4 regions of the Streptomyces sp. NPDC001339 genome follow, and region 4 is predicted to be linked to each of the others. Evidence: riboswitches for the same ligand, from Rfam matches in the RefSeq annotation. Region 4 holds a riboswitch; each other region holds the start of a gene.

Region 1 (5,621 bases), on a different contig from region 4:
ACGCAAGGCGGGTTCGTCGACCTGGATGACCGAGGTTCCGGCCGCCTCCAGGTCACCCACCTCGTCGCGCAGGGCGAGGGCGACCTGGCGGGCGGTGTCACCGAGCGGCTGGTCGTCGCGGACGAAGGACCAGGCGAGCATGGTCACCGGGCCGGTGAGCATGCCCTTGACGGGGCGGTCGGTCAGCGACTGCGCGTAGGAGGTCCAGCGGACCGTCATCGGCTCGGGCCGGGAGATGTCACCCGCCAGGACCGGCGGCCGGACGTAGCGGGTGCCGTAGGACTGCACCCAGCCATGCTGTGTGGCGAGGTAGCCGGTGAGCTGTTCCGCGAAGTACTGGACCATGTCGTTGCGCTCCGGCTCGCCGTGCACCAGGACATCGATGCCGGCCTTCTCCTGGAAGCCGAGGACATCGCGGATCTCGGCCGCGATGCGGTCGTCGTATCCCGCGGTGTCGATCCGTCCCGCGCGCAGGTCGGCGCGGGCGGTGCGCAGTTCGGCGGTCTGCGGGAAGGAACCGATGGTGGTGGTCGGCAGCAGCGGCAGCCCGAGGTGGGCACGCTGGGCCGTTGCGCGCTCGGCGTACGGCGCGGAGCGGCGGCCGTCGGCGTCGGTGACGGCCGCGGCACGGGCGCGTACCGCCGGGTCGTGGGTGATCGCCGAGTTCGCCCGGGAGGCCAGGTCGGCGCGGTTCGCGGCGAGTTCGGCGGCGATGGTGTCGGTGCCCTCCGACAGGCCTCGCGCCAGGGTCACCAGCTCCGCGGTCTTCTGCTTGGCGAAGGCCAGCCAGCGGACGATCTGAGGGTCGATGTCGCGCTCGACGGTGGCGTCCAGCGGCACGTGCAGCAGCGAGCAGGACGCGGCCACGTCCACGCGGTCGGCGAGGCCGAGCAGGGTGCCGAGGGCGGCCAGCGACTTCTCCAGATCGTTGATCCAGATGTTGCGGCCATTGACCACTCCCGCCACCAGGCGCTTGCCCGGCAGTCCGCCGACGGCCGCCAGGGCGTCGAGGTTCGCCACGGCCGCGTCGGTGAAGTCGAGCGCCAGACCGTCCACCGGGGCCTTGGCCAGGACGGGCAGGGCGTCGCCGAGGCGGTCGAAGTACGAGGCGACCAGCAGCTTCGGACGGTCGGTCAGGGCACCCAGCTCGCGGTAGGCGCGCGCGGCGGCGTTCAGTTCGGCCGGGGTGCGGTCCTGCACGAGGGCGGGCTCGTCGAGCTGCACCCACTCGGCGCCGGCGGCACGCAGGTCGGCGAGCACCTCGGCGTAGACCGGCAGCAGTCGGTCCAGCAGCGTCAGCGGCTCGAAGTCCGCGGCCACGCCGGGAGCGGGCTTGGACAGCAGGAGGTAGGTGACCGGTCCGACGAGAACCGGCCGGGGGGGCAGACCGAGCGCGAGAGCTTCCTTGAACTCGGCGACCTGCTTGCCGGAGTCGGCGGTGAAGACGGTGTCCGGTCCCAACTCCGGTACGAGGTAGTGGTAGTTGGTGTCGAACCACTTCGTCATCTCCAGCGGCGCGACGTCCTGTGTGCCGCGCGCCATCGCGAAGTAGCCGTCGAGCGTGTCGGCCGCGACGGCGGCGCGGTGGCGGTCCGGGACAGCACCGACCATCACGCTGGTGTCCAGCACGTGGTCGTAGTAGGAGAAGTCACCGGTCGGCACCTCGTGGATGCCGGCGTCGGCCAGTTGCTGCCAGTGGGAACGGCGCAGGGTGCGGGCGGTCTCCTTGAGGGCGTCGGCGGTGACCTTGCCCTTCCAGTAGCCCTCGATGGCCTTCTTCAGTTCCCGGTTCTGTCCCTGGCGGGGGTAGCCGTACACGGTGGCCCGTGCTGCCGCGGCTGCGGACTTCGCTGTCACGGAACTCTCCTTCGCGGATGTGCCTGGTGAAAGCCCCGGGGACGGAACGAGAAGCGCGAAGGGGTGACGAACCGGACGGAACCACGGTGCGCTCGCGACGCACGTGTCCGCCTGGTATGTACGCCGACCCGCCCTCGAGGTCACCGGGATGGCCGTCCACGCATGGGCGCAGACGGGCAACGGGCAGGTCTTCGGACTCGCGGGCACGCCTGCCGGAGTCTTCCGGCGGGCACCTACTGGCCGTCGCTTCCCGGATCCGCGGCCCGGATCCAGTGCGTATGACGGCGGTCGTTCCCACTCACCGCTGCGGGGCAGTCCCGGATTCCCACCGGGTTCCCTCTTACGACGCGGCCCGTCTGGCGGACGGGGCGAACCTGTTGCCCGGCCAGCGTAGAGGGCGGCCGTGGCGACGGACACCTCTGTTCACATTCCGGACTGTGAGATGAGACACCGGCGGGACGTGGTGGAGATGCCGGGACGTGGTGGAGTTGCGGCGGGGTGCGGAACGGCCTCAGTCGCCCGTACGGCCGAGCAGTCCCGCGTCCACCATGCGCCGGAGCAGCGGTGGCGGTGCGTAGAGGGGTTCCTTGAACTCGTCGTAGAGGGACCGGGCGATGGAGGCGACGGTGTCCAGGCCGATCAGGCCGGCGAGTCCGAGCGGGGCCACGGGGTGGGCGCAGCCCAGCTCCATGCCCGCGTCCACGCCGGCCTTACGGGGCGCACGCTCCCGCAGCCCGGAACAGCGAACCGTCAGAGGGAGCATGGTCGTCACCTGGATCACCCGGACCGGATCCGGCCGCCCTGTCGACCTCCCCCGGGTACATGACCTGGACGTCACGCAACAGGCTTTCCACCACGTCGTCCACGTCGAGGCGCCTCTCCACCGAACGCAGGCCGGTCAGTCCGGCCCGGAGGGTGACACGGGGCGGTGCGAGGAGCTTGCAGCAGTCCTCGTCCGGCAGCACGGAGACCTCTGCGGTGCCGATGGACCTGGCCTCGTCGATGATCTCCTGCTTCTCCCAACCGATCAACGGCCGCAGCACCGGCAGGCCGGCGGCCTCGTCCACGGCTGCCAGGTTGGCCAGGGTCTGACTGGCCACCTGTCCCAGACTGTCCCCCGTCACCAGCGCCTCCGCCCGGGTTCGGCCGGCCAGCGCCGAGGCGGCGCGCACCATCAGCCGCCGCTGTGCGACGACTTGGAGCCGGCCGGCACCCGCGACGGCCAGCTGCTTCTGTGCCTGGCCGAGGGCGATGACGTGGAGCCGTCCGCCGGGCTGATAGCGGTTGAGTTCCCGGGCGAGGGCGTACGCCTTGTAAACGGAAGCGGCGTTCGTGTACGGAGCGCCGGTGAAGTGGACGAAGTCGCAGTGCAGCCCCCGGCGCATCGCCCGGTAGGCCGCCACCGGCGAGTCGTACCCTCCGGAGAGCAGCACCAGGGCACGGCCGCTGGAGCCGACCGGCAGCCCGCCCGGACCCGGGTGCCGGGTCCAGGAAACGTAGCTCTCCTTGTGGTCGATCTCGACGGAGACCCGAACGTCGGGTCGGGAGAGGTTCACCGGCAGCGGCCCCAGGGCGGCGAGGACGCGTGACCCCAGGAAACGCTCGAACTGCGACGAGGTCATCTCGAAGCCCTTGTCCCGGCGCTTGACCCGCACGGCGAAGCTGATTCCGGGCCGCTCGGCACGGGCACCGGCGACCGCGTCCACGACGGCCGCGGAAATGTCCGGCACGGTACCCGGGACGCGCAGAGCGGGCTCGACCGAGTTGAACCCGATCACCCGGCGGGCACGCTCCACCAAGACCTCCTGTGGGACCTCTCCGCCGAGCACGGTGACGTTCTGGCCGTGCTTGATCCACGTGGAGCCGCCGACGCCCCGCAGGGCGTGGCGGAGGTTGTCGTGCAGCCGCTCGGTGAACAGGTGCCGGTTGCGGCCTTTGAGGAAGATCTCACCGTGTTTGAGCAGCACGCAGGGCCCGCTGCCGGGGCGTGGTGTGCTGGGGGAAGGGATGCTCGGTTCGCCGGGCACGAAACTCTCCTTCGCGAGTCGTCGTGAGGACCGGCCCCGGAACGCGAGCGCGGTGCGGGGTACCCAGGGTAGACAAGGTGGCGCATGGTCGGTGAACGGGGTGTGGGGCGGCTGATGGCCGCGCCGCCGGCTCGCGGCGCTCCCCGCTCACGGTGCTCCCCGCCAGTGCCGGCCGGGGCACTTGGCTCAGCGACGGCAGGGGCAATACCCGTACCGATCGCGAACAGTCCACTGACGCGAACAGTCCACTGAGCGGTGCAGGACATCCGCCGACGGCACGCGTGGGCAGCCGGGAAGGTCGCCGAGCGCGGCATCACCCTCACCACCGTCGCCGAGCGCGTCCTTCGGGCCCTTGGCCGAGCGAGACAGGTCTCGGTCCGGGTGCTGCCGAGGGAGCCTGACCTGCGACACTGCCTCGCATGAGCACGGAGCAGCGCACCATACTCGTCGTCGGCATCGGAGCCGGCGACCCGGACCACCTGACACTCGCCGCGGTGAAGGCCATGCGTCGCGCGGACGTCTTCTTCATCGTGGGCAAGGGGTCGGACAAGTCCGCACTGACGGACCTGCGCCACCGCATGATCGAGGAGCACGCGCAGGCCCCGTACCGTGTCGTGGAGGTCGACGACCCGAGTCCGGAGCGTCGTCCGATGGACCGCTCCGACTACACCTCTGCCGTCCACGACTGGCGTACTCGTCGCGCGGACATCTTCGAGCAGCTGATGCGCGACGAGATGACGGCAGGGGAGACCGGGGCCTTCCTCGTGTGGGGCGACCCGTCGCTGTATGACAGCACGCTCGGCATCCTCTCCGACATCGAGAGGCGGGGCACGGTCTCTGCCGCGGTCGAGGTGTTCCCCGGCATCAGCAGTGTCTCGACGCTGGCCGCGCGGCATCGCATTCCACTGAATCAGGTCGGCCGGCCGGTACACATCACCCCTGCGCGCCGCCTGCCCGAAGTGGGCCAGAACGACGACGGGGACATCGTCGTCATGCTCGATGCGAACGAGTCGTTCGCCCAGGTCGACAGCGACGACGTCTGGATCTACTGGGGTGCCTACCTCGGCACTCCGGACGAACTGCTCATTGCCGGTCCCCTGCGTGAGGTGTCCGACCGCATCCGTCAGGTGCGGGCTGCGGCGCGTGCCCACCATGGATGGATCATGGATACGTACCTTCTGCGCATCGTGGACCGCTGAGCGGCCCGACAGTGTCGGTGTGGTCGGCAAGTTCGCGTCGTGCCTGATAACGGTGGGCGCCATCCTGCCGGTGTGTCGCGACCGCGCTCGCAGAGGACACACCACTCCATCGGCTGCCCAGCGGTACGGTCCGCGAAGCTCCGGCCCAGAGGTGGAGGCAGCGGCCGGGCGGGGAGCGTGCGTCCTCTTGCCCACGGGGGTCATCGAACAGCACGGGCCACACCTGCCTCTGGGCACCGATGCCTACGGTGCCTACCAGCTCGCCGCCCTGGCCTTCACACAACTGCGGTCAGGGCCACCTTGTCCCCCTTGTCCCCACCCGGTGCTCATGGGATGCCACGTCCAGCCACGACGTCCGGGCTCCGCGCCCGCGGCGGAGGCGTAACGGCTCGCTGGGGGGGGAGTGCCACCTCACGGTCGAAGACCGGCCATCTCCCACTCGGTTGTCACTCATGCCCGTGTCAGCAGGCATCACCTCGGCCTCTTGCCGCAGACACCGCACCGGCGGCTGAAGCTCCGTGTCCGCAGGCGCAACAGC
Region 2 (5,621 bases), on a different contig from region 4:
GGCCGGGGCCGGGGCCGGAGGCGCCGAGGGCCCTCCGTTCCGGTTCCGCCATCAGGTGACATTTCTTACCGCTCCTCGCCCTGCCGGCCGTTGCGGGGCGGGCCCCCGCGCGCCCCTCCCCCTACCCTCGGCCCCCTGGGAGCCCTGCTACGGCAGAGCAGAACAAGGTGGCCGAAAGGTGAGGCGGAAGTGACGTGAGAGGCACCTCCGCGCGAACAGCGCGGTGACGTCATCGCCAGGCCCGCATCAGTTCACTTTCCGTTCACCCACTCTCCGTACGGTCCCCGGCGACACTGACCTTCGAACTGATTGCCTGGGTGAATGGAACACATCACGCTTCTCATCGGGATCGTGATCGTCACGGCCTTGGTGTTCGATTTTACGAACGGCTTCCACGACACGGCCAACGCAATGGCCACCACCATCTCCACCGGCGCCCTGAAGCCCAGGACCGCGGTGGCGATGTCGGCAGCGCTCAACCTCGTCGGCGCTTTCCTGTCCGTGGAGGTGGCCAAGACCATCTCCGGGGGGATCATCGATGAGAGCGCCGGTATCAGACCCGAAGTGATCTTCGCCGGTCTGGTCGGCGCCATTGTGTGGAACCTGCTGACCTGGCTCGCGGGCCTCCCCTCCAGCTCGTCCCACGCGCTCTTCGGCGGTCTGATCGGTGCCACGCTGGTCTCCGTCGGCTCCCAGGGCGTGCACGGTGACGCCGTGGTGATGAAGGTCCTGATCCCGGCGGTGGCCGCCCCGATCGTCGCCGGAGTGGCCGCGACGGCCGCGACCCGGCTGACCTACCGCCTGGCCCGCAACCGCGACGAGGCCGACACCGCCAAGGGCTACCGCGCCGGCCAGATCGCCTCGGCCGCCCTGGTCTCGCTCGCCCACGGCACCAACGACGCCCAGAAGACGATGGGCGTGATCACCCTCGCGCTGATCACCGGAGGCGTGGTCGCCCCGCACGCCGACCCGCCGCTGTGGGTCATCGCCTCGGCCGGTCTGGCCATCGCGCTCGGCACGTACCTGGGCGGCTGGCGGATCATCCGCACGATGGGCAAGGGCATCACCGACATCCAGCCGCCGCAGGGCTTCGCCGCCCAGACCGGCGCCGCGGCCACCATCCTGGCCTCCTCCCACCTCGGCTTCGCGCTCTCCACCACCCAGGTCTGCTCCGGCGCGGTGACGGGCTCGGGCCTGGGCCGCAAGGGCGGCGTGGTGCGCTGGTCCACGGCCGGCCGGATGGTCGCCGCCTGGGCCCTGACGCTGCCGGCCGCCGGTGCGGTCGCGGCGGGCGCCGCGCTCCTGGCCAAGCAGGGCACCTGGGGCGTGACCGCGACGGCCGTCCTCGCCCTCGCCGTCTCCGGTGCGATCTGGGCCGCCTCGCGGCGCAACACCATCGACCACACCAACGTCAACGAGGTGCCGCCCGCCGAGCCGGCGGGCGTGGTGACCACCGCGCTCCGGGCTGTCTCCCCTCCCCCGGCGGGCCAGCCGGCCCCGGCCGCCTCCGGCGACGCCTCGCACTCCGCCGACGAGCCGGAGGTCGCACAGCACGGCTCCCCGTCCGCCCCACGCGCCCAGGCCGCGACGGCCACCCCCTAGCGGCTCTCACCCAAGGAACCCTTCATGAGCATCGACTGGGCAGCATTCGGTCAGGTCTTCGGCGTCAGCATCGTGGTGACGGTCGGGATCGTGGGCCTGTTCACCCTCGGCATCGTCGGTACCTCCCGCAAGCCGGGCCGGGAGGGCGAGGCCGCCGCGGCGACCGCGCCCGGTGCGGGCGCGCGGGCCGGGGCGGTGGCCGCCTTCGCCCTCTGCGCGGCGGCCGTGGCGTACGGCATCTACCTGATCGTCGCCAGCTGACAGAGAGTCCTGACAGAGAATCACGGCGCCGAAGAGAATCACGGCACCAAGGGGAGGCGGGGCCCCGCTCGAGGCGTTCGCGGATCACGGCATCGGCCACGATCCGCGAACGCCTCTCCGCTTCTCCGGCCGACGTCTCCGGCCGGCGCGTCGTCACCCCTGCCACTCCGTTGCCCTTCTGTGGCCTCCGCCACAGCCGCCGCCACGGCGTAGCGCCGCAGGTCAAGGGCGAGTTGACGGGCGTTCGCGGCGCGTGGTGGACTGCCGGAGCCAATCGGCGACAGCAGAGGAAGTCCGGTGCGAATCCGGCGCGGTCCCGCCACTGTCACCGGGGAGCGCTCCTCCGACGAGGGCCACGGCTCGTACCCGTACGGGCTGGAAGGCCGGAGGCCACGCCGATCCGGGAGCCAGGAGACTCTGGTCGCCGTTCACGTCGAACCAGGGCGCGGACCCTGAGTGAGGACATACCGCCATGGCCCTGTCGTCTCCTCCCTGCCGTCCGCCCGCCGCAGGGCCCGTTCGAGGCCTGACGGCGGCCTGATCCGATGCGCGGCGAACACGCGGGATACGCGTGCGGCGCGGCCCTCGGCTTTCTCGGTGACCTGGTCGCGGCGGATCCGCGGCGCGGCCATCCGGTGGCCGCGTTCGGCCGGGCCGCGTACACCGTCGAGCGCCGGCTGTGGCGCGACCACCGCGGCTACGGGGCGGTCCATGCCGTGCTGTGCGCGGGTGGCGCGGCCGCCGGTGCCGCACTGCTGCAGCGCGCCGTACGGGACCATCGCGGTGCCCGGGTCGCGCTGACCGCGATGACGGTGTGGGCCGTGCTGGGCGGCACCTCGCTCGGCCGGGAGGCGCGGGCCCTCGGCGGAGCGCTCACGGCGGGCGACTGGGACGTGGCCCGGGAGCGGCTGCCGCATCTGTGCGGGCGCGATCCCCAGGCCCTGGACGGGCCGCAGATGGCCCGCGCGGTGGTGGAGTCGGTCGCCGAGAACACCTCGGACGCGGTGGTGGGCGCACTGGTGTGGGGCGCCGTCGGCGGAGTGCCCGGGCTGGTGGCGTTCCGGGCGGTGAACACACTGGACGCGATGGTGGGTCACAAGTCCCCGCGTTACCGCCGCTTCGGCTGGGCCTCGGCCCGGCTCGACGACCTCGCCGGCTGGCCCGGCTCCCGGCTGACCGCCGCGCTGACCGTGCTCGCCGGCCCGGACCGGCGCGGCGCGCTGCGGGCCTGGAAGGCGGACGGCGCGGCCCACCCGAGCCCCAACGCGGGCCCGGTGGAGGCGTCGTTCGCGGGCGCCCTGGACGTACGGCTGGGCGGCACGCTGGCGTACGGCGGACGGGTCGAGCACCGCCCGGTGCTCAACGGCGGGGCGCGGCCGGCCACGGCGGCGGACATCGAGCGGGCGGTACGGCTCTCGCGGCGGGTGAGCGCGCTGGCGCTGGCGGCGACGGTGGCGGGGCGGCTGGCGGCGGGGCTGGCGTGGGGCGCGGTACGGCGGACGCGAAGGGAATCGCGATGAGCGGGCGGACGGCTGCGTCCGATGGCACGGCATCCGGCGGTACGGCATCCGGCAGCAAGCCGGGCGGCGGGCTGCTGGTGGCCGGTACGACCTCGGACGCGGGCAAGAGCGTGGTGACGGCGGGCATCTGCCGCTGGCTGGCCCGGCAGGGCGTCAAGGTGGCGCCGTTCAAAGCGCAGAACATGTCGCTCAACTCCTTTGTGACGCGGGAGGGCGCGGAGATCGGACGGGCCCAGGCGATGCAGGCCGCCGCGGCCCGAGTGGAGCCGACCGCGCTGATGAACCCGGTGCTGCTCAAGCCGGGCGGCGACCGCAGCAGCCAGGTGGTGCTGCTGGGCAAGCCCGTGGGTGAGCTGAGTGCGCGCGGCTACCACGCCGGGCGGCAGGAGAAGTTGCTGGGCACGGTGACGGAGTGCCTGGCCGAGCTGCGGCGCACGCACGACGCCGTGATCTGCGAGGGCGCCGGCAGCCCCGCCGAGATCAACCTGCGGCGCACCGACATCGTGAACATGGGCATCGCCCGGGCCGCCCGGATACCGGTGGTGGTGGTCGGTGACATCGACCGCGGCGGGGTCTTCGCGTCCTTCTTCGGGACCACGGCGCTGCTGTCGAAGGAGGACCAGGCGCTGGTCGCGGGGTATCTGGTCAACAAGTTCCGGGGCGATGTGACGCTGCTGGAGCCCGGGCTGGAGATGCTGCGCGGCCTCACCGGCCGCCCCACGCTGGGCGTGCTGCCCTTCGCGCACGGGCTCGGCATCGACGAGGAGGACGGCCTCCGGGTGTCGCTGCGCGGCGCGGTGCGCGAGAGCGTGGTGGCCCCACCGCACGGCGCGGACGTCCTGCGGGTGGCGGTCTGCGCCGTACCGCTGATGTCGAACTTCACCGATGTGGACGCGCTGGCCGCCGAACCGGGCGTGGTGGTGCGGTTCGTGGACCGGGCCGAGGAACTGGCCGATGCGGATCTGGTGGTGCTGCCCGGTACCCGCGGTACGGTCCGGGCACTGGAGTGGCTGCGTGCGCGCGGTCTCGCGGACGCCCTCGCCCGGCGGGCCGCCGAGGGCCGCCCGGTGCTGGGCATCTGCGGCGGCTACCAGATGCTCGGCGAGCGCATCGACGACGAGGTCGAGTCGAGGGCGGGCACGGTCGACGGACTGGGGCTGCTGCCCGTACGGGTGCGGTTCGCGGTGGAGAAGACCCTCGCCCGCCCGTCCGGCGAGGCGCTGGGCGAGCCGGTGGAGGGCTACGAGATCCACCACGGTGTCGCCGAAGTCACCGGCGGGGACGAGGCGTTCATGTCCGATGACCAGGGGCACGGCCTGGACGGCTGCCGGGTGGGCTCCGTATGGGGCACACACTGGCACGGTTCCCTGGAGAGCGACGCCTTCCGCCGGGCCTTCCTGCGACGGGTCGCGGCCGACGCGGGCCGGGCGTTCGTCCCGGCCCCCGACACCAGCTTCGGCACCCTGCGCGAGGAGCAGCTGGACCGGCTGGGCGATCTGATCGAGGAGCACGCGGACACGGCGGCGCTGCTGCGGCTGATCGAGGACGGAGTGCCGGAGGGGCTGCCGTTCGTGCCTCCGGGGGCGCCATGAGGGGTACGCAACGGACGGTTCCGGGAGCCGACGGCGACGTGGAGGACGAAACAGCATGACAACCGCGCACAACACGACCACCCCGCAGTACCCCTTCACGGCCGTCGTCGGCATGACCGATCTACGGCTGGCACTGCTGCTGAACGCGGTGAGCCCCGCGGTCGGCGGGGTGCTGGTCCGCGGCGAGAAAGGGACCGCCAAGTCGACCGCAGTACGGGCACTGGCGGCGCTGATGCCGACCGTGGACGTGATCGGCGGCTGCCGCTTCGCCTGCGCGCCCGCCGCGCCCGACCCCGGCTGCCCCGACGGGCCGCACGGGCCGGGCGCCGCCGAGTCCCGCCCGACCCGTATGGTCGAACTGCCCGTCGGCGCCTCCGAGGACCGGCTGGTCGGCGCGCTGGACATCGAACGGGCCCTGTCCGAGGGCGTGAAGGCCTTCGAACCGGGTCTGCTGGCCGACGCCCACCGCGGCATCCTGTACGTCGACGAGGTCAACCTCTTGCACGACCACCTGGTGGACCTGCTGCTCGACGCCGCCGCCATGGGCGCCTCGTACGTCGAGCGCGAGGGCGTCTCCGTACGGCACGCCGCGCGCTTCCTCCTCGTCGGCACCATGAACCCCGAAGAGGGCGAACTGCGGCCGCAG
Region 3 (5,621 bases), on a different contig from region 4:
CCGAGCCACAGTCCGCCGAGCGCCGCGGCCAGTCCGCCGAGCAGCAGCGGCAGCCCGTAGCCGCCCCCGGTGCCGCCCAACAGGCCGTACGTACCGGCGCAGATGCCGAGCAGGCCGCCGAGGGTGAGCGCGGAGGTGGTGTGCCGTACGGCGCGCGGCACCTGTGCGCTCCGGCCGTAGCCGCGGGCGTCCATGGCCGCGGCCAGCGCCACCGAACGCTCCAACGCGCCCTCCAGCACCGGCAGACCGACCTGGAGCAGCGCCTTGAACCCGCGGTCGGGGCGGCCGCGCAGCCGGCGCGCGGCGCGCAGCCGCTGGACGTCGGCGACCAGGTTCGGTGCGAAGGTCATGGCGACGACGACCGCCACGCCCGCCTCGTACAGCGCGCCCGGCAGGGACTTCAGCAGCCGGGCCGGGCTGGCGAGCGCGTTGGCGGCGCCGACGCAGATCAGGAGGGTGGCCAGCTTCAGCCCCTCGTACAGCGTGAAGAGCATGCCCTCCGCGGTGACCCGGCCACCGAGCCGGACGCCCTGCGCCCAGTCCGGCAGGGGCACTTCGGGCAGGGTGAACAGGGTGTGGGTACCGGGAACGGGCGTGCCGAGAACGACCCCGAAGACCAGCCGGATGGCGATCACGACCAGGCCGAGCTTGACGAACGCGCCGTACGAACGGGCCCACGGCGCATCCGTACGACGGACCGCGACCACATAGCCGGCCACTCCCACCAGGAGTCCCAGCAGCAGCGGGTTGGTGGTGCGGGAGGCCGCGGTGGCCAGTCCGAGCGCCCACAGCCACCAGGCGCCGGCGTGCAGCGCGGTGGTACGGGTCGCCTGCGGGGCGCTCATCCGCGTCGGCGGCGCGCCTGCCACACGGCCGCCGCGCCCAGTACGACGACGGCCGCGACACCGCCGAGCAGCCCGGCGGACGGCCCGCCGCTGTCCTCCCCGCTGCCGTCCTCCGCGCCGCTGCCCTTCGCCGCGGTGTTCTTCCCGCCGCCGTCCTTCGTCCCGCCGGGTCCGCCGGAGCCGGATCCGTCCGACCCCTTCGACCCGTTCACCTGGTCCCCGCAGCCCGCCTTCGGGTACCCGGCGATGGCGCACAGCAACGCGCTGGAGTCGTAGCGCAGCGGCGGCGCGACCGCGGCCAGCGCCTCACCCGCCGAGGCATCCTCGGGCACCTGGGCGCACTCCGTCCGGGCCTTCGGCGGCCGTTCGCCGTCCGGCGCGTCCGAGGCGGTGCCGAAGTCGAGGACGACGCCGATCCGCTTACGGCCGTCCTTGGCGGGCGTATCGCGGCAGATCGCGTCGAAGTCCGCGGCCGTACGCGGCGTGCCGGCCGCCGCGGAGTCGGCGCTGACGGTGAAGCGGAAGCCCTCGACCGTGCCATCGGCGGGCCGTACGGTGGCCGGCCCCGCGGTGGCGTACGTCCAGGAACCGGAGCCGCTCGGGCCACTGCCGCCCTTGGCCTCCGCGCCCTGCCAGAAGGACCAGTAGCGGTACTCCTGGGCCTGGGCCGGCCCGGCGCCCAGACCGACGACCGCACCGGCCAGCAGCACCGCCCCGAAGACCCGCCCGGGACGTGTCAGCAGCGTCAGCCGTATCAGCCGCGCCGGTTCGGTACGCCCCGTCCCCCACCTCTGCCGCGCCGGCCACGTCCGCCGCATCAGAGATCGTTCTTCTTCCTGCGGCCGCTCAGCAGGAAGCCGATGCCGGCACCGATGGCGAGCCCGATGCCGATGACCAACCAGAGGCCGAAGCCGCCGCCGCTGTCCTTGGAGTCCTCGGCTTCGCCGGACGTGTCCGAGCCGTTGCCGTCCTTCTCGTTCACCGAGGCCGGCTTGGGGCCGGTCGCGTTCAGCGCGGCGACCAGGTCCGTACCGCCGAACGACCGCGGGTCGGTACCGGTGGCGTGCGCGGCCAGCACCAGCTGGGCGTACGCGGCCGGGCCGCTCTGCTCGGCCCAGCCCGCCGCGTTCCGCTCCAGCCACTTCAGCGGCTTCTGGGCCGCGGAGCCGTGCCCACCGGCCGCCAGCGCGACCACGGCATCGGCGGTGTTGCCGACATCGGGCTGCTTCTCCTGACCCGGCATCGCGGAGGGCAGATGCTGCTCGTTCGCGTCGAGCTGTGCGACGAGGTAGGCGGCACCGGCGTCCGCTGCCCGGTCCCGTCCCGCCGTCCCCTGCTGCTTGCCGTCCTCGCAGCTCAGCGGGTTGACCGGGGTGTCCTGACGGTCACCGGAAGGTGCCACGACGAAGCCCTTGCCGAGCGCGCCGGTGGCCGCGGCCGCCGTGGCGTCCGCGTTCGGCGCCGCTCCCTTGAGCTGGAAGGTGAACGCGCCGCGCTCGCCCTCCTTGACGTCGGCGTCGCAGCCCAGCTGGAAGGTGAGCAGCCCGTCGTACGGGTTCTTGCCGCCCTTCCGGGACGTGACCGACTCCGGCTTCTCGCCGGCCGCCGTGAGCGCGCCGATCACCACGGAGGTGGAGTTGGCGTCGCTGGGCGAGCCGGGCATCGAGCTCCAGCCGCCGTCGTCGTTCTGCACCGACTTCAGCCAGTCCACGGCCTTCTTCACGGCGTCGCCGTGCCCGCCGAGGGCGGCCAGTGCCTGCACCGCGGCGGCCGTCTGGTTGGTGTCCCGCATCGTCTTGGCGTCGCAGGCCTTGCCCGGCTCGGCACGGAAGGCGGCGAACGAGCCGTCCGCGCACTGCTGCCCAGCCAGCCAGTCCACGGCCGGCGCCGCGGGCCGTACGCCCACCGTGTGCTGTGCCAGCAGCGCCAGCGACTGCCGCCAGACGCCGTCGTACTGCGGGTCCTTCGTGCCGTACAGCCCGCTCGGCAGCTTGCCGGCCGACGGGGCCGGCGACGGAGCGTCCGCGAACGCGGCGGGAGCCGCGGCCGTGCCCAGCACCGCCGCGGCAGCCAGCGCCGTGGCGGCGCGGCGTGCCAGGAAGGCGACGGGGTGCGTCAGCGGAGCGTGGGGAGCCATGGAAGCCATGGGGGCCATCGGGTCGGTGCCTCTCGGTTCGGGTCGCGGCGATGGTACGGAGCCGCGCTCGGCAGGCCGCGCGCGCCGATCCTGCGATCGGGCGCGCGAGGACACCGGGCTCAGCTCCGCATACCTCGACGGTGCCGCACGCCGGGCCGTCCGCCCAGGTGGGCGGCTTACGGTTCCGGTGGCGGGAGCCTTGGTCGTGCCCCATCGGGTGCTCCGGCTCGTACGGCCGGGTGCGGCGCGCGGGCCGGGCCAGCCGTCCTCACGGTTGCGGGTCAGCGCCGGATTTCCACCGGCTTCCCCCGATCAGGTACGGATGAAGTTGTCCCGCCCACCTTAACCGGCGCCGCCCCGGATCCCGACGGGTCGGCGACAGGCATCGAGCATTTCTGCTATTCCGGGCATTTCGGCCATACCGGGTTAAGTGGTCGAGCTCATGCCGTGGACGTCTCGTCATGGACTCCTTCTCATGAACCCCCTCTCACGAACCCCCTCTCACGAACCCCCTCTCAAGGACTCCTTCTCATGGACTCCTGCAACTAGAACTGGTATCAGTTCCTGACGGTAGGGAGCACCGGCGTCGGACAGCGGCCAACCCGCAGGAGGCGGCAGCGATGAGCGACCTCGTCGAGCACGGAAAGCTCTACATAGGCGGTGAGTTGGCCGATCCGGCCGGCCGGGACGTGATCGAGGTCGTCTCACCGCACACCGAACAGGTCATCGGCCGGGTCCCGCACGCCTCGCGGGACGATGTCGACCGCGCGGTGTCGGCCGCCCGCACGTCCTTCGACTCCGGGGTCTGGGCGCATGCCCCGCTGGCGGACCGGATCGCGGTGGTGACCCGTATCAAGGACGCCTTCGCGGCCCGTAGCGAGGAGTTCGCCAAGGTCATCAGCTCCGAGAACGGCACCCCGTACACCTCCGGCGTCATGGTGCAGTCGCTGGCCGCGGTGCTGGCCTGGGACGCGGCGCTGACGGTGGCCCGCGACTTCTCGTTCGAAGAGCGGCGGGACGGTGTGCTGGGACCGATCCTCGTCCGGCGCGAGCCGGTCGGGGTGGTGGCGGCCGTAGTGCCCTGGAACGTCCCGCAGTTCACCGCCGCGGCCAAGCTCGCGCCCGCGCTGCTGGCGGGCTGCTCGGCGGTACTGAAGGTGTCGCCGGAGACCCCGCTGGACGCATATCTGCTGGCGGAGATCGTCACCGAGGCCGGGCTGCCGGAAGGGGTGCTGTCGATTCTGCCCGCGGACCGCGAGGTCAGCGAGTACTTGGTCGGGCATCCGGGAGTGGACAAGGTGTCGTTCACCGGCTCGGTCGCGGCCGGCAAACGGGTCATGGAGGTCGCCGCCCGCAACCTCAGCCGGGTCACCCTCGAACTCGGAGGCAAATCCGCGGCGTTGATCCTGCCGGATGCGGACCTGGACGCTGCGGTGGCCGGCATCGTGCCGTTCGCCTGGATGATCAACGGCCAGGCCTGCGTGGCCCAGACGCGGATCCTCGCGCCGCGCGCCCGCTACGACGAGATCGCCGAACGGTTCGCGGCGGCCGCCGACGCGCTCACCGTCGGCGACCCACTGGATCCGGCCACCGAGGTCGGGCCGCTGGTCGCCCGCCGCCAACAGCAGCGCTCTCTGGACTACATCGCGCTCGGGCGGGAGGAAGGCGCCAAGGTCCTGACGGGCGGCGGGCGGCCGAAGGGGCAGCCGACGGGCTGGTACGTCGAGCCGACCCTCTTCGGCGAGGTCGCCAACTCCATGCGGATCGCGCGTGAGGAGATCTTCGGCCCGGTCATCTGCCTGCTGCCGTACGAGGACGAGGCGGAGGCGGTACGGATCGCCAACGACTCGGAGTACGGCCTTTCGGGCTCGGTCTGGACCGCCGACGTCGAGCACGGCACGGACATCGCCCGGCAGGTGCGTACCGGTACGTACTCGGTGAACACCTTCAGCATCGACATGCTGGGCCCGTTCGGCGGCTACAAGAACTCCGGTATCGGCCGGGAGTTCGGCCCCGAGGGCTTCGGTGCCTACCTGGAGCACAAGATGATCCATCTGCCGGCGGGTGCCTGATGGCGGACCGCTGGCGGGTCGAGGTGGATCGGAGGGTGTGCATCGGATCGGGGATGTGCGTCGCCATGGCGCCGGACGGCTTCCGGCTGGACCCGGCCCGGCAGTCGCACCCTACGGCGACGGAGGCGGACGCCGCGGAGAGCCTGCTGGCGGCGGCCGAGGGCTGTCCGGTGGAGGCGATCGTCCTCACCGCCGCCGGTGGTGGTGAGGCGGTCTTCCCGCCGGAGGAGTGACCAGGGGAGTAACCAGAGGAGTGAAGGGTCTCCGGGAAGCGGGAAGCGGGAAGCGGGAAGCGGGTACGGGCGCGGGCCGGCGGGGACGGCATCCGGCGGCCGCGGTGCGGCAGAATCCGGATATGCGTCTGGTGATTCTTTGTGGTGGAGAGAGTTCGGAGCGAGACGTCTCCCTGGCCTCGGGCTGGTCGGTCGCCCGGGCCGCGCTGGAGCGGGGACACGAGGTGGTGCTGGTCGACCCGGCCGCCGAAGTGCCGGTTCTGGCCGGGCCGCTGCGACCCGGTGACCCGGTCGACGCGGTCGGGGTGGGGAAGGAGCCGCCGTCCCCGCTGGA
Region 4 (5,621 bases):
GCGGGCCCAGGGCCTGGAGCCGACGTCCCAGCTGCTGGACATCGGCTATGTCACCGCCGACGACCGGCTGGCCGGGCTGCTGGACATCGCGCCCGGCGGCCGGGTGCTGCGCATCGAACGGCTGCGGCTGGCCAGCGGTGAGCCGATGGCGATCGAGATCACCCATCTGTCCGCCAAGCGCTTTCCCGCGCTGCGCCGCAACCTCGTCAAGTACACCTCGCTCTACACCGCACTGGCCGAGGTCTACGACGTCCGCCTCGCGGAGGCCGAGGAGACCATCGAGACCTCGCTCGCCACCCCGCGCGAAGCCGGCCTGCTGGGCACCGACGTCGGCCTGCCGATGCTGATGCTCTCCCGGCACTCGCTCGACGCCCAGGGTCAGCCCGTGGAATGGGTGCGCTCGGTCTACCGCGGCGACCGCTACAAGTTCGTGGCGCGGCTGCGGCGGCCTGCGGCGGACTGAACGAGGGTCAGCACGGACCCGGCTGGGGGTCCGGGGGTCACCCCCCGGGAAAGCACAGCGTGGCGCGGCTGCGGCGGCCTGCGGCGGACTGAGGCCGCGGCCCCGTCCCACGGCGGTGTGACATCGCCAACGGCAGCGTGACGTCCGGAGCATGCGGCCCTCCGGACCACGCCGCCCGCTGTGCGTATACGGCGTACCGATATGCGGACAGCTAGTGACGGGTACCTCGGCCCTGTCCTAGATTTCCAGCCGATCGCACAGGAGATCACCAGGGCCAACGCCACGGACGGAGCCGCGCTGATGCCAGAACCAGTCGAACCGCCGACCAGCAGACAGATCGTCACCCCGACCCGGATAGTCGCCGGTTTGTGCCTGCTCGCCCCGTTCATCGCCATACTGTGGGTGAGTTCGTACGCCAGGGTCGAGCCGAAGCTCATCGGGATCCCGTTCTTCTACTGGTACCAGATGCTGTGGGTGCTGATCTCGACCGCGCTGACGGCGGTGGCGTACAAGCTCGTCCAGCGTGAGCAGCGCGCCCGCAAGGGCGGTGCGTCCCAGTGATCCTCAGCGCTCCCGTGACCCTCAGCGCTCCAGTGCCCTTCAGCGGCCCCACATCGGGCGGACCGGGCACCCCGGCCACGCTCGCCGCCTCCGCCACCCAGGGCGTCAACGGCACAGCCCTCGCCGTCTTCGTCTTCTTCTTCCTGGCCGTGACGGTCATGGGCTTCCTGGCCGCCCGCTGGCGCAAGGCCGAGCAGTCGGACAGCCTCGACGAATGGGGCCTGGGCGGGCGCAGCTTCGGCACCTGGATCACCTGGTTCCTGCTCGGCGGCGACCTCTACACGGCGTACACCTTCGTGGCCGTCCCAGCGGCGATCTACGCGGCCGGCGCGGCCGGCTTCTTTGCCGTCCCCTACACGATCCTCGTCTATCCGCTGATCTTCACCTTCCTCCCCCGCCTCTGGTCGGTCTCGCACAAGCACGGCTACGTCACCACCTCCGACTTCGTGCGCGGACGCTTCGGTTCCAAGGGCCTGTCACTGGCCGTGGCGCTCACCGGCATCCTCGCCACGATGCCGTACATCGCGCTCCAACTGGTCGGCATCCAGGCCGTACTGGACGTGATGGGCATCGGCGGCGGCGAGCACACCAACTGGTTCGTCAAGGACCTGCCGCTGCTGATCGGGTTCGCGGTGCTGGCCGCCTACACCTACTCCTCCGGCCTGCGCGCCCCCGCGCTGATCGCCTTCGTCAAGGACGGCCTGATCTACCTCGTCATCATCGTGGCGATCGTCTATATCCCCATCAAACTGGGCGGGTTCGACGCGATCTTCGACGCGGCGGGCAAGGCGCTCGCCCAGCCCGGCGCCGTCCCCGGCAAACCCCGCGGCGAGCTGGTCAGCGGCCCCAACGCCCAGTGGGCGTACGCGACGCTGGGGCTCGGCTCGGCCCTCGCCCTCTTCATGTATCCGCACTCCATCACCGCCACGCTCTCCTCTCGCAACCGCAACGTCATCCGTCGCAACACCACGATCCTGCCGCTCTATTCCCTGCTGCTGGGCTTCCTGGCGCTGCTCGGCTTCATGGCCGTCAAGGCCGGTACGGACATCCAGGGCAATCCGCAACTGGCCATCCCGCAGCTGTTCGAGGACATGTTCCCCAGCTGGTTCGCCGGTGTCGCGTTCGCCGCGATCGGCGTCGGCGCCCTGGTGCCGGCGGCCATCATGTCGATCGCCGCGGCCAACCTCTTCACCCGCAACGTCTACAAGGACTTCCTCAGACGGGACGCCACGCCCGAGCAGGAACACAAGGTCGCCAAGCTGGTCTCCCTGCTGGTCAAGGTCGGCGCCCTGGTCTTCGTCCTCACCATGGACAAAACCGTCGCGATCAACTTCCAGCTGCTGGGCGGGATCTGGATCCTGCAGACCCTGCCGGCCCTGGTCGGCGGCCTGTTCACCCGCTGGTTCCACCGGTGGGCGCTGCTCGCCGGCTGGGCGGCCGGCATGCTCTACGGCACCCTCGCGGCCTACGGCGTCGCCAGCCCGACCCAGAAGCACTTCGGCGGGTCGTCCGCCGAGATCCCCGGCATCGGTGAGATCGGCTACATCGGCCTGACCGCCTTCGTGCTGAACGTCGTGGTGACGGTCGTCCTCACACTCGTCCTGAAGGCGGTCAAGGCCCCCGACGGCATCGACGAGACCAGCCCCGCCGACTACACGGCGGACGCCGGCGACGAGAGTGTCTCCGCCGGCCTGCCACCGGCGACGGCGGGCGCACCGAGCGGACACTGAGCCACCGGCAGATTCACGGCCACGGGCCGTCGCGTCCTCCGGGCGTGGCGGCCCGTTCGCCTGCCCGGCCGCGGCGCGCAGCCGTGGCGCGGCCGGGGCGAGACCACTGACAGGCACCGTGCGATCACTCACAACACACTAGATGTGGGGGTGCACGCGATGAGCCACCACCACATGTATGCTCGTCCTCGCTGTCGTCGCAGGGGAATCCGGTGGGAGTCCGGAACTGTCCCGCAACGGTGTAGGCGGCGCGCCAGTGGCCCGATGCCGGCCCGGTCGCGCGCCCGTGAAGTCCGAGGACCTGCCGACGGTATGTCCGCGTCGCCATCGGCGCGGATGTCGATACGTCCGGGTCCCGAGGGTTGGGCCGGTGGACGCCGCGCGGTGTGCCCGCGCACCCCTGACCATGACGGGGTGCGGTATGCCCGCGTGCGCCCGTCGCGCCCGCCCCTCCAGGCCCCCGCCGAGTGAGGGAGACATCACGTGACCATCGCGCCAACGGAGCCCGCGTCAGACGCCGAGGCCGCGCCGCCTGCGGTGACCACGCCTGCCACCCCCGCCGACGGTGTACGGGCCGAGGACGGGCCGGGTGTCGCCCTGCTGCGCACCCTGACCCGGCTGACCGAGGACCTCACCGCGACCGACCCCGGCAAGGTGGCCGCCGCCGCCCTCCGCGGCCGGCACCCGGGTTCCGACGAGGCCGAGCTGCGGTCGCTGGCCATCGACGCCGCGGCCGGGCTGATCGGTGACGAGCCGCAGTACTCCCGGCTCGCCGCGCGCCTGCTCACCCTCGCGATCTCGGAGGAGGCGGCCGGACAGGGGGCGGTCGCCTTCTCCGCCTCCGTTGAGGTCGGCCACCGCGAGGGGCTGATCGCCGACGAGACGGCGGAGTTCGTCCGCGCGCACGCGGAGCGGCTGGACGCGCTGGTCGACGGCGCGCTCGCGGAAGGAGCCGACGACCGCTTCGGCTACTTCGGGCTGCGCACCCTGCACTCCCGCTACCTGCTGCGCCACCCCACCACCCGCCAGGTCATCGAGACGCCCCAGCACTTCCTGCTGCGGGTAGCCTGCGGACTGGCAGAGGACCGTTCCGCCAGGGCCCTCGCGGACGTCGCCGAGCTGTACCGCCTCACCAGCTCGCTGTCCTACCTCCCCTCCTCCCCCACCCTCTTCAACTCCGGCACCCGCCACCCGCAGATGTCGTCGTGCTATCTGCTGGACTCGCCGCTGGACGAGCTGGACTCCATCTACGACCGGTACCACCAGGTGGCCCGGCTCTCCAAGCACGCCGGCGGCATCGGCCTCTCGTACTCCCGCATCCGCGCCCGCGGTTCGCTGATCCGCGGGACGAACGGGCACTCCAACGGCATCGTGCCGTTCCTGCGCACGCTGGACGCCTCGGTCGCGGCGGTGAACCAGGGCGGCCGGCGCAAGGGCGCCGCCTGCGTCTACCTGGAGACCTGGCACGCGGACATCGAGGAGTTCCTGGAGCTGCGCGACAACACCGGTGAGGAGGCGCGCCGTACGCACAACCTGAACATCGCGCACTGGATCCCGGACGAGTTCATGCGCCGCGTGGAGACGGACGCCGAGTGGTCGCTGTTCTCCCCGGCGGACGCCCCGGAGCTGGTGGACCTGTGGGGCGAGGAGTTCGACGCCGCCTACCGCAGGGCCGAGGCCGACGGCCGGGCCGTCAAGACCATCCCGGCGCGGGTCCTGTACGCCCGGATGATGCGCACCCTGGCACAGACCGGCAACGGCTGGATGACCTTCAAGGACGCCGCCAACCGCACCGCCAACCAGACCGCCGAGCCCGGATCGGTCGTGCACTCCTCCAACCTGTGCACCGAGATCCTGGAGGTCACCGACGACGGCGAGACGGCCGTCTGCAACCTGGGGTCGGTCAACCTCGCCGAGCACCTCGCCGCGGACGCCGGCACCGGCACCGGCACCGGCACCGGGGACGAGGTGATGGACTGGGAGAAGCTGGACGCCACCGTCCGCACCGCCGTCACCTTCCTCGACCGCGTCGTGGACATCAACTTCTACCCGACCGAGCAGGCGGGTGCCTCCAACTCCCGCTGGCGCCCGGTGGGTCTGGGCCTGATGGGCCTCCAGGACGTGTTCTTCCGGCTGCGGCTGCCCTTCGACTCGCCCGAGGCGCGGGAGCTGTCCACCCGGATCTCCGAGCGGATCATGCTCGCCGCGTACGAGGCCTCCGCCGACCTCGCCGAGCGGCACGGCCCGCACCCGGCCTGGTCCGCGACCCGCACCGCCCGCGGTGTGCTGCACCCGGACCACTACCCGAACGCCGAGCCCCGCTGGGCGGACCGCTGGGCGGCGCTGCGCGCCCGTATCGCCACGACCGGGATGCGCAACTCCCTGCTGCTGGCGATCGCCCCGACCGCGACCATCGCCTCCATCGCCGGTGTGTACGAGTGCATCGAGCCGCAGGTCTCCAACCTGTTCAAGCGGGAGACCCTGTCCGGTGAGTTCCTCCAGGTCAACACCTATCTGGTGGAAGACCTCAAGGCGCACGGGCTGTGGGACGCGCGGACCCGTGACGCGCTGCGCGAGGCCAACGGCTCGGTGCAGGAGGTCGGCTGGATCCCCGAGGAGATCCGGGCGCTGTACCGCACCGCCTGGGAGATCCCGCAGCGTGCCCTGATCGACATGGCCGCGGCCCGTACCCCGTTCCTCGACCAGAGCCAGTCGCTGAACCTCTTCATGGCCTCGCCGACCATCGGCAAGCTCAGCTCGATGTACGCCTACGCCTGGAAGCGCGGCATCAAGACCACGTACTACCTGCGCTCCCGTCCGGCGACCCGGATCGCCCAGTCCGCCCGCGGCACCACCGCCGCGGCCAC

Evidence for each region. A riboswitch is a leader RNA that binds a small molecule or an ion and turns the genes downstream of it on or off. The one in region 4 is predicted to bind cobalamin.
Region 1: another riboswitch for cobalamin. It lies ahead of metE (5-methyltetrahydropteroyltriglutamate--homocysteine S-methyltransferase); the one in region 4 lies ahead of ACFY12_RS02225 (ribonucleoside-diphosphate reductase subunit alpha).
Region 2: another riboswitch for cobalamin. It lies ahead of ACFY12_RS23365 (cobalamin biosynthesis protein); the one in region 4 lies ahead of ACFY12_RS02225 (ribonucleoside-diphosphate reductase subunit alpha).
Region 3: another riboswitch for cobalamin. It lies ahead of ACFY12_RS21195 (prenyltransferase/squalene oxidase repeat-containing protein); the one in region 4 lies ahead of ACFY12_RS02225 (ribonucleoside-diphosphate reductase subunit alpha).

Annotation. Positions count from the first base shown of each region.
Region 1 is NZ_JBIAWT010000015.1:69,738-75,358, forward strand. Features, by position in the region: gene metE (5-methyltetrahydropteroyltriglutamate--homocysteine S-methyltransferase) at 1-1,857, opposite strand, end outside; cobalamin riboswitch at 2,022-2,250, opposite strand; partial or broken gene ACFY12_RS32065 (3-hydroxyacyl-CoA dehydrogenase family protein) at 2,369-2,566, opposite strand; gene thiI (tRNA uracil 4-sulfurtransferase ThiI) at 2,568-3,884, opposite strand; gene cobF (precorrin-6A synthase (deacetylating)) at 4,304-5,083, shown strand; gene ACFY12_RS32080 (creatininase family protein) at 5,037-5,468, shown strand.
Region 2 is NZ_JBIAWT010000007.1:565,086-570,706, reverse strand. Features, by position in the region: gene ACFY12_RS23375 (anion permease) at 322-1,602, shown strand; gene ACFY12_RS23370 (hypothetical protein) at 1,627-1,863, shown strand; cobalamin riboswitch at 2,149-2,281, shown strand; gene ACFY12_RS23365 (cobalamin biosynthesis protein) at 2,409-3,383, shown strand; gene ACFY12_RS23360 (cobyric acid synthase) at 3,380-4,975, shown strand; gene ACFY12_RS23355 (putative cobaltochelatase) at 5,031-5,621, shown strand, end outside.
Region 3 is NZ_JBIAWT010000007.1:53,341-58,961, forward strand. Features, by position in the region: gene ACFY12_RS21185 (energy-coupling factor transporter transmembrane protein EcfT) at 1-845, opposite strand, end outside; gene ACFY12_RS21190 (SCO2322 family protein) at 842-1,663, opposite strand; gene ACFY12_RS21195 (prenyltransferase/squalene oxidase repeat-containing protein) at 1,663-2,991, opposite strand; cobalamin riboswitch at 3,177-3,329, opposite strand; gene ACFY12_RS21200 (aldehyde dehydrogenase) at 3,603-5,054, shown strand; gene ACFY12_RS21205 (ferredoxin) at 5,054-5,287, shown strand; gene ACFY12_RS21210 (ATP-grasp domain-containing protein) at 5,410-5,621, shown strand, end outside.
Region 4 is NZ_JBIAWT010000001.1:519,663-525,283, forward strand. Features, by position in the region: gene ACFY12_RS02210 (GntR family transcriptional regulator) at 1-463, shown strand, start outside; gene ACFY12_RS02215 (DUF3311 domain-containing protein) at 764-1,024, shown strand; gene mctP (monocarboxylate uptake permease MctP) at 1,057-2,754, shown strand; cobalamin riboswitch at 2,916-3,078, shown strand; gene ACFY12_RS02225 (ribonucleoside-diphosphate reductase subunit alpha) at 3,238-5,621, shown strand, end outside.